One region of the Streptomyces sp. CRN 30 genome, then DNA from elsewhere that is predicted to be linked to it. Evidence: riboswitches for the same ligand, from Rfam matches in the RefSeq annotation. Region 1 holds a riboswitch; each other region holds the start of a gene.
The links. Region 1 has a riboswitch for thiamine pyrophosphate ahead of thiO (glycine oxidase ThiO). Riboswitches for the same ligand answer to the same signal wherever they lie in the genome.
Positions count from the first base shown of each region.

Region 2: another riboswitch for thiamine pyrophosphate. It lies ahead of UW392_RS37420 (thiamine ABC transporter substrate-binding protein); the one in region 1 lies ahead of thiO (glycine oxidase ThiO).
Region 3: another riboswitch for thiamine pyrophosphate. It lies ahead of UW392_RS00475 (thiamine ABC transporter substrate-binding protein); the one in region 1 lies ahead of thiO (glycine oxidase ThiO).

Region 1 is NZ_JAVRHI010000062.1:16,936-20,202, reverse strand. Features, by position in the region: gene UW392_RS06315 (thiazole synthase) at 1-401, opposite strand, end outside; gene thiS (sulfur carrier protein ThiS) at 406-606, opposite strand; gene thiO (glycine oxidase ThiO) at 603-1,784, opposite strand; TPP riboswitch at 1,782-1,893, opposite strand; gene UW392_RS06300 (hypothetical protein) at 1,946-2,314, shown strand; gene UW392_RS06295 (FAD-dependent oxidoreductase) at 2,360-3,267, shown strand, end outside.
Region 2 is NZ_JAVRHI010000351.1:2,111-5,377, forward strand. Features, by position in the region: gene UW392_RS37415 (iron ABC transporter permease) at 1-973, opposite strand, end outside; gene UW392_RS37420 (thiamine ABC transporter substrate-binding protein) at 949-2,028, opposite strand; TPP riboswitch at 2,110-2,216, opposite strand; gene rlmN (23S rRNA (adenine(2503)-C(2))-methyltransferase RlmN) at 2,242-3,267, opposite strand, start outside.
Region 3 is NZ_JAVRHI010000004.1:1,554-4,820, forward strand. Features, by position in the region: gene UW392_RS00465 (phosphatidate cytidylyltransferase) at 1-91, shown strand, start outside; gene rlmN (23S rRNA (adenine(2503)-C(2))-methyltransferase RlmN) at 355-1,461, shown strand; TPP riboswitch at 1,516-1,621, shown strand; gene UW392_RS00475 (thiamine ABC transporter substrate-binding protein) at 1,701-2,804, shown strand; gene UW392_RS00480 (ABC transporter permease) at 2,864-3,267, shown strand, end outside.

The DNA.
Region 1 (3,267 bases):
TTGGTGTAAGGCAACACCGTGAAACCGTCGTCGACCAGCGTCTCCGCCGCGTCCAGCAGCTCCACCGGGTCCGGCAGCAGGGTGCGCTCGTCGGCGATGACCTCCAGCTTCACCAGGTCGGTACCGAGCGCCTCGCGCGCGAGGCGGGCGGTGAGCACGGCCTCCCCGGCGGTGAAGCACCCCGCCGTGTTGGGCAGCACCCGGATGCCGAGCCGCTCCAGCACCGACAGCACCGAGCCGTGCACGGACGGGTCCACGCGCCGCATCGCGACCGTCGTCAGCTCGGTCCCGGACGCCACCAGGGAGCGTTCCAGCACGTCGAGGCTGGGCGCCCCGCCCGTGCCCATGATCAGGCGGGACGTATACGACGTACCGCCGAGGACGAAGGGGTCGTCGGCCATGGGATCAGCCTCCTTGTACGGCGGTGAGGACTTCGACGCGGTCGCCGTCGGCCAGCGCGGTGGCGGGCCACTGGGCGCGCGGGACGACTGTCTCGTTGAGGGCGGCGGCCACTCCGGACGGCGCCGCGGTGAGCGTCCGTACGAGGGCGTCCAGGGCGGTGCCGGGGGCCGTCTCGCGCGGCTCCCCGTTGACCGTGATGATCATGCCGGCTGCTCCGTGGGTGCGGGGGCGGCGCCGAACCGCCCGGGGGTGAAGGGGCGGGCCTCCTCGGGCAGCTCCCCGGTGGTCAGTACGTGCGCCATGACGTCGCCGGTGACGGGCGTGAGCAGCACGCCGTTGCGGAAGTGCCCGGTGGCCAGCAGCAGGCCGTCCAGCGCGGTCGGGCCGAGCAGCGGCGCGTTGTCCGGGGAGCCGGGGCGCAGGCCCGCGAGGGTCTCCGCCAGAGGCAGCTCGGTGATGCCCGGGACCAGCTCGTGGGCGTCCCGCAGCAGCTCGTAGACGCCGCCCGCGGTGACCGTGGTGTCCCAGCCCAGTTCCTCGCTGGTCGCGCCGACGACGAGTTCGCCGCTCTCGCGCGGAACGAGGTACAGGGGGTTGCCGCGGACCACCGCGCGGACCGTGCGGTGCAGCAGCGGCGGCTGCCCGGACGGCATCGTCAACCGCACCACCTGGCCCTTCACGGGCCGTACCGGCGGCAGCAGACCGCCGGGGACGCCCGCCAGCCGGCTGCTGAGGCTGCCCGCGGCCAGCACGGTCCGGTCCGCCTCCAGGGTGGTGCCGTCGGCCGTCACCACACCCGTGGCCCGGTCCCCGGCGACGGTGAGCCGCCCGGCCGTGGTCCGGTGGAAGGCCACCCCGGCCCGTTCGCAGGCGACGAGCAGCGCCGCGGCCAGCAGCCTGGGGTCGATCTGGTGGTCGCCGTCGACCCGCAGGCCGCCGCGCACACCCGGCGCCAGCATCGGCTCCAGGCGCCGGCACTCACGCCCCGACAGCCACTCGGACTCCAGGCCCGACCGCCGCTGGAACGCGTGCAGCTCGCGCAGGTGCGCCCGGTCGTCGGCGTCGAGCGCGACGGCGAGGGTGCCGCAGGGGCGGTAGCCGAGGTCGAGGCCGGTCGCGTCGGACAGCTCGGCGGCGAAGGACGGGTAGCGGCGGGCCGACGCCAGGTTCAGCGCGAGGAGCGTCTGCTCGCCGTAGTGCAGCTCGGTGACGGCGGCCAGCATCCCGGCCGCCACGCGCGCGGCCCCGCCGCCCGGCGCGGGGTCCACCACCGCCGTGGCCAGCCCGCGCTGCGCGGCCCGCCAGGCCGTGACCAGGCCGATGATCCCGCCCCCGACGACCAGGACGTCACCGGTGCGCGGTGGTTCGGACGTAGGCGCCATGGGCTTCCAGCCCCTCCCTTCGCCGGCATGACCCGGATCAGGTTCGTACGGTCGGAGGCCGCCAGCCTCCCTCTCAGCCCGGTGCGTCCGGGCTCCCGCGAGTGCTTTACGTTGGCCACCCTAACCGCTCGTCATCGACCGCTGTAAGGGAGCGTCCCCAGGTGGCACCTTCGCTCGACGGCCTCGTCCTCGCCCCCGTGACCGACCAGGCCCCAGGACAGGTGGGCACCGGCACCCGCTTCACGTACCACGAGGCGGACGGCGCGGTCTGGGCCGAGTACGCGGGCGGCGACATCGCGCGCGGCCACCTCGTCGGCACGCGCGCGGGGGACCGCCTCGACTTCCGCTACGTGCAGCTCAGGACCGACGGCACCACCGCCTCGGGTCACTGCCGCTCCACCGTCGTCGCGCTCCCCGACGGGCGGGTGCGCCTGGAGGAGACCTGGGAGTGGGAGTCCCGCGCGGGCAGCGGCACGAGCGTCGTGGAACAGGTCGCGGAACACCCAGCGGAATGTGCAGCACCTCACTGACCGTGCCCCCTGACTGACAGTGAGTCAGGTGTCTAAGGTGATCAGGTGAGCGAGCAGACGCAGGAGCGAGGAGGCTCCGCGCGGCGCGTGGTCGTCGTGGGCGCCGGCATGGCCGGCGTGCAGACGGCGGTCGCCCTGCGCGAGCAGGGGTTCACCGGCACGGTGACGCTGATCGGCGCGGAGCCGCACCCGCCCTACGACCGGCCCCCGCTGTCCAAGGCCGTCCTCCTCGGCACGGCCGACGGCTCCGCCTTCGACATCGACTTCGAGGCGCTCGGCATCGAGGTGCGGCTCGGCTGCGAGGCACTGGCCGTCCGCCCCGGCGACCACCTCCTCGACACCTCCGCGGGACCGGTGCCCTACGACGCCCTGGTCCTCGCGACCGGCGCCGAGCCGCTCCGGCTGCCCGGCGCCGACGGGGTCCCCGGCGTCCACCTGCTGCGCACCCTGGACGACGCCGCGCGGCTGCGCCCGGTGCTCACCGCCCAGCACGACGTCGTGGTCGTCGGCGCGGGGTGGATCGGCGCCGAGTTCGCGACCGCCGCGCGGGAGGCCGGGTGCGCGGTGACCGTCGTGGAGGCCGCCGACCGGCCGCTGGCCGGCGCGCTGCCCGCGGAGGTGGCCGCCCCGATGACCGGCTGGTACGCCGACGCCGGAGCCGTTCTGCGCACCCGCGCGCGTGTGGCGCGCGTCGAGCCCGGCGCGGTCGTCCTCGACGACGGCACCCGGCTGCCCGCGGGCGCGGTCGTCGTCGGGGTCGGCGCCCGGCCCGCCACCGCGTGGCTCGCCGGCTCCGGCATCGCCCTCGGCGCCCACGGCGAGGTACTCGCCGACGACCGGCTGCGCGCCTCCGTACCGGACGTCCACGCGGTCGGCGACTGCGCGTCCTTCCCCTCCGGCCGCTACGGCGAGCGGCTCCTCGTGCACCACTGGGACAACGCCCTCCAGGGGCC
Region 2 (3,267 bases), on a different contig from region 1:
ACCGCCCGACCAGCACGGCGAGCGGCAGCAGGACCAGTACGGCGACGGTGGCGAGGACCCCGCCCAGCAGCGCCCACTGCCCGGCGCCGCGCGGCCGGCGCGCGGTCCGGGCGGCGTCGACCAGACGCAGCGCGGTCTCCCGCCGCCGTACCGTCCAGGCGTGCACGGCGAGGATCGCGAGGACCGCCGCGAACTGGATCATCGTCAGCACGGCGGCCGTGGACAGGTCGAAGAGCTGCGAGGTCTGCCGGTAGATCTCCACCTCCAGGGTGGAGAAGGTGGGCCCGCCGAGGATCTGCACGACACCGAAGGAGGTGAAGGTGAACAGGAACACCATCAGCGCGGCGGCGGCGACGGCGGGCACCAGCGCGGGCAGCGTGACCCGCCGCCAGGCGGCGAACCGGGAGGCGCCGAGCATCCGCGCGGCCTCCTCCTGCCGCGGGTCGAGCTGCGCCCACAGCCCGCCGACGGTGCGCACGACGACGGCGTAGTTGAAGAAGACGTGCGCGAGCAGGATCGCCCACACGGTGGTGTCCAGGCGTACGCCCCACAGGTCGTCGAGCAGCCCGCCGCGGCCGACCAGCGCCAGGAACGCCGTCCCGACGACGACGGTCGGCAGCACGAACGGCACCGTCACCACGGCCCGCAGCACCTGCTTGCCGGGAAAGTCGAGCCGGGCGAAGACGTACGCGCCCGGCAGCGCGATCAGCAGGGTGAGCGCGGTGGACGCCAGCGCCTGCCAGGTGGTGAACCACAGGACGTGCCGTACGTCGGAGGCGGTCAGCACCTCCGTGATCCGGCCGAGGTGCCACCCGGCGTCGTCCTTCAGCCCCCGCGCGACGATCGCCGCGACGGGCCAGGCGAAGAAGACGGCGAAGAACGCGACGGGCACGGCGAGCAGGCCGAGCCGCGCCGCGTCACCGCGCCGCCCGGCCCTTGCCTCGCTGCCTACTTGAGTACGAGCGAGGTCCACGACCTGACCCAGTCGTCGCGGTTGCCGGCGATCTCCGCCGGGGCCATCGTCTCCGGGTCGTCGATCTCCGGAATGTTGTCCGAGTACACGGCGGGCAGCTCGGCGTCGTCGACGACCGGGTTGACGTACATGTTCAGCGGCATGTCCTCCTGGAACCTCTTGCTGATCAGGAAGTCCAGGAGCGCCTTGCCGCCCTCGGGGTTCTCCGCGTTGCTCAGCAGCCCGGCGAACTCGGTCTGCCGGAAGCACGTGCCGGTCGCCACGCCGGTGGGCGCGGTCTTCGGCTGCGGGTCGGCGTAGACGACCTCCACCGGCGGCGAGGAGGCGTAGGAGACGACGAGCGGCCGGTCACCGCCGGCCTTCTTGCCGCCGGCCGACCCGGAGAACTCCTCGTTGTACGCCTGCTCCCACCCGTCGACGACCTTCACACCGTTGGCCCGGAGCTTCTTCCAGTACCCCTCCCAGCCCTCATCGCCGTACGCGGCGGCGGTCCCGAGCAGGAACCCAAGGCCCGGCGACGACGTCCCGGCGTTCTCGGTCACCAGCAGGTTCTTGTAGGCCGGCTCGACGAGGTCCGCGAACGACGTCGGCGGATCGATCCCGTGCTCGCTGAAGTACGCCTTGTCGTAGTTGACGCAGATGTCGCCGTAGTCGACGGGCGTGACCCGGTTCCGGTCGTCCAGCCGGTAGCTCTTGTCCACGCCGTCGACGCCCTTCGCCTCGTACGGCTGGAAGAGCCCGTTGTCGAGGGCGCGGGAGAGCAGGGTGTTGTCGACGCCGAAGAGGACGTCGCCCTGCGGGTTGTCCTTGGTGAGGATCGCCTTGTTGACGGCCTGCCCGGCATCGCCGTCCTCCAGCACCTTGACCTGGTACCCGGAGCTCTTCTCGAAGGCGGCGATGACGTCCTTCGACGCGGCCCACGAGTCGTGGCTGACGAGGGTGACGGTTTTGGAGTCGCCGCCGGACGCCTCGTCGTCGGACGAGGACCCGCACGCGGACAGCGCGACGAGACCGATCCCGACGGCCAGGACGGTGGCCTTGCGTGTGATGCTCACTTTTTCCTCCTGGGACGGACCAGGAAGAGACGCGGCCCTGCCCGGAGCTCCGTCGGGAGTCCGGGCAGGGCGCAACAGCTCGATGAGTGGTGACCGATCTCCCTACCCAGAATGACCTGGGCCAGGTTCGGAGGGTCTGCGGCTCGGTGCCGCACTCTCAGCGCTGTGGCGCTCCCCTGTCGGAATATGAAGATGTGTTCCCGCGTCGCCAGGTTACCGCTCGGTGGCGGCGAGCTGACCGCACGCCCCGTCGATCTCCTGACCACGGGTGTCCCGGACGGTCACCGGCACCCCGTGGGCCGCGATCGCCTCGACGAACGCCTTCTCGTCCTCGGGCCGGGACGCGGTCCACTTGGAGCCCGGGGTGGGGTTGAGCGGGATGAGGTTGACGTGCACGGGCTTGCCCTTGAGCAGCCGCCCGAGCCGGTCGCCGCGCCACGCCTGGTCGTTGATGTCGCGGATCAGCGCGTACTCGATGGAGAGCCGGCGGCCGGACCGCGCCGCGTAGTCGAACCCGGCGTCCAGCACCTCGCGCACCTTCCACCGGGTGTTGACCGGTACGAGGGTGTCGCGCAGCTCGTCGTCGGGCGCGTGCAGCGAGATCGCCAGGCGGCACTTGAGGCCCTCGTCGGCGAGGCGGTTGATCGCCGGGACGAGGCCGACCGTGGAGACGGTGATGCCCCGCTGGGACAGGCCGACGCCGTCGGGCTCCGGGTCGGTCAGCCGGCGGATGGCTCCCACGACCCGGTTGTAGTTGGCGAGGGGCTCGCCCATCCCCATGAAGACGATGTTGCTGAGACGCGCCGGGCCGCCGGGGACCTCGCCGTCGCGGAGCGCGCGCATCCCGTCCACGATCTGGTGCACGATCTCGGCGGTCGAGAGGTTGCGGTCGAGGCCCGCCTGGCCCGTGGCGCAGAACGGGCAGTTCATCCCGCAGCCTGCCTGCGAGCTGATGCACATGGTGACCCGGTCCGGGTAGCGCATGAGCACCGACTCGACCAGCGTGCCGTCGAAGAGCCGCCACAGCGTCTTGCGGGTGGTGCCCTCGTCCGTGGACAGGTGGCGCACGACCGTCATCAGCTCGGGCAGCAGCGCCTCGCGCAGCCTCTCCCGGGAGCCGGCGGGGATGTCGGTCCACTCCTGCGGGTCGTGCGCGTACCGCGCGAAGTAGTGCTGCGAGAGCTGCTTGGCACGGAACGGCTTCTCACCGGCCTCGGCGACCGCCTCCTTGCGCTGGGC
Region 3 (3,267 bases), on a different contig from region 1:
CCACGGCGGGATCATGGACCGCCTGGACTCACTGCTCCCCACGGCTCCGGTCGTGTGGCTGCTGATGGTCGCGTTCGTGGGAACGGGCTGACCCGACCCGGGCGCCCGGCCGGCGCTGCTCGTACGTGAGGGGCCCTCCGTCCTGTCGACGGCGGGCCCTTTCGCGCGCCGCGGAGCGGCTCCCGGACGAAGTGGCCGTGTGCCTGCTCGCGTAGCCGAGCCCCCGGGCCGTCCCCGGGCCGTCCTTGGGCCGTCCGGGGACGGCCGGCGCCGACAGCCGGCACCCGGGGGTGACCACCCCCACCCCCGCTCCGGCCCGGGCTGCCGGAGTTGATCTGCGACACTGGACCAGCCATGCCTAAGCCCGGAGAACTCACTTTCGTCGCGCCGCGCGGAGCCAAGAAGCCGCCGCGGCATCTCGCCGACCTCACGCCCGCCGAGCGCAAGGAGGCGGTTGCCGCGGTCGGCGAGAAGCCGTTCCGTGCGAAGCAGCTGTCCCAGCACTACTTCGCGCGGTACGCGCACGACCCGGAGCAGTGGACCGACATCCCCGCCTCCTCCCGCGCCAAGCTCCAGGAGGCACTGCTTCCCGAGCTGATGACGGTCGTGCGGCATCTGTCGACCGACCAGGAAACCACCCGCAAGACCCTGTGGCGGCTCTTCGACGGCACGCTCGTCGAGTCCGTGCTGATGCGTTACCCGGACCGGGTGACCATGTGCATCAGCTCGCAGGCCGGCTGCGGGATGAACTGCCCGTTCTGCGCCACCGGCCAGGCCGGACTCGACCGGAACCTGTCCACCGCCGAGATCGTGCACCAGATCGTGGACGGGATGCGGGCGCTCCGGGACGGGGAGATCCCCGGTGGTCCGGCGCGGCTCAGCAACATCGTCTTCATGGGCATGGGGGAGCCGCTCGCCAACTACAAGCGGGTCGTGGGCGCCATCCGGGCGCTGACCGACCCGGAGCCGGACGGGCTGGGGCTGTCGCAGCGGGGGATCACCGTGTCCACCGTCGGACTGGTCCCGGCCATCAACCGGTTCGCCGACGAGGGCTTCAAGTGCCGGCTCGCCATCTCGCTGCACGCCCCGGACGACGAGCTGCGCGACACCCTCGTCCCCGTGAACACGCGGTGGAAGGTGCGCGAGGTGCTGGACGCCGGGTTCGAGTACGCGGCCAGGTCCGGGCGGCGGCTGTCCATCGAGTACGCGCTCATCCGGGACATCAACGACCAGGCGTGGCGCGGCGACCGCCTCGGGCGGCTGCTCAAGGGCAGGCCCGTGCACGTGAACCTGATCCCGCTCAACCCGACGCCCGGCTCCAAGTGGACCGCCTCGCGGCCCGAGGACGAGAAGGCGTTCGTGGAGGCGATCGCGGCCCACGGGGTGCCGGTCACCGTCCGGGACACCCGCGGTCAGGAGATCGACGGGGCGTGCGGCCAGCTGGCGGCCACCGAGCGGTAGGCAGCGGGCCGTCGTCCGGCCGCGGGGTACGCTGACCGGCGTACACACATCTTCATATTCCGACAGGGGAGCGCCACAGCGCTGAGAGTGCGGGAGCATCCGCAGACCCTCCGAACCTGGCCCAGGTCATTCTGGGTAGGGAGATCGGTCACCACTCGAGCTGTTGCGCCCTGCCCGGGAACCCGCGAGGGTCCCGGGCAGGGCCGCGTCTCTTCCTGGTCATCCCAGGAGGAAAATCAGTGAGCACCAGCACCACCGGCACCACCAGGAAGTGCGCTGCCGTCGTCATCGGCCTGGGGGTCCTCACGCTCGCCGCGTGCGGGTCGTCCGACTCCGGCGGCGGCAGCGGGGACGACGGCGACCCGAAGACCGTCACGCTCGTCAGCCACGACTCCTTCGCCGCCTCCGAGGACGTACTGGAGGCGTTCGAGGAGGAGTCCGGTTACCAGGTCAGGGTGCTGAAGGACGGGGACGCCGGGCAGGCCGTCAACAAGGCGATCCTGACCAAGGACAACCCGCAGGGCGACGTCCTCTTCGGCGTCGACAACACCCTGCTGTCCCGGGCCCTCGACAACGGGCTGTTCCAGCCGTACGAGGCGAAGGAGTCCGACGCCGTCCTGCCGGAGTACCGGGCCGACCAGGACGGGCACCGGGTGACGGCAGTCGACACGGGTGACGTCTGCGTCAACTACGACAAGGCGTACTTCGCGGAGCACGAGCTCGATCCGCCGGCCTCCTTCGACGACCTGGCCGAGCCCGCGTACAAGGACCTCCTCGTCACCTCCAACGCCGCCACCTCCTCCCCGGGTCTCGGTTTCCTCCTCGGCACCGCCGCCGCGTACGGGGACGACCAGTGGCAGGACTACTGGAAGAAGCTCGAGGCCAACGGCGTCAAGGTCGTCGACGGCTGGGAGCAGGCATACAACGAGGAGTTCTCCGGGTCCGCCGGCGGGAAGAAGGCCGGGGGCGAGCGGCCGCTGGTCGTCTCGTACGCCTCCTCGCCGCCCGCCGAGGCGATCTTCGCCGACCCGCAGCCGGAGACCGCGCCGACCGGTGTCGCGACGGGCACCTGCTTCCGGCAGGTGGAGTACGCGGGGCTGCTGAGCAACGCCGGGAACCCCGAGGGCGGCAAGGCGCTCCTGGACTTCATGATCGGCAAGACCTTCCAGGACGACATGCCGCTGAACATGTTCGTCGATCCCGTACGGGAGGGTGCGCAACTGCCGGAGGAGTACCGCAAGTACGCCGTCGAGGTCGACGAACCGGAGACCATGGCGCCGGAGACGATCGCCGAGAACCGTGACGAGTGGGTCAAGGCGTGGACGTCGCTCGTACTGAAGTGAGGTCGTCCCGGGGCAGAGGGAGAAGGCTCCTGCGTCCGAGCGCGGTCCGGCTGGGGCTGATGGCCCTGCCGGTCGCGTTCTTCGCGCTCTTCTTCGCCCGTCCCGTCGCCGCGATCGTCGCGCGCGGGCTGAGGATCGACGGGAACTGGAAGTTCGGGCGCATCGGGGACGTGCTGGCGGACTCCGGGATCCGGCACGTGCTGTGGTTCACCACCTGGCAGGCGCTCGCCTCCACGGCGCTCACCCTGCTGATCGCACTCCCCGGCGCGTACGTCTTCGCGCGCTTCGAGTTCAGGGGCAAGCAGGTCCTGCGCGCGGTCGTCACCGTGCCGTTCGTGCTGCCCACCGTCGTCGTCGGAACCGCCTTCCTGGCCCTGCTGGGGCGCGGCGGGCTGCTCGACGAGCTGTGGGGCGTACGGCTCGACACCACGGTCTGGGCCATCCTGCTCGCCCACGTCTTCTT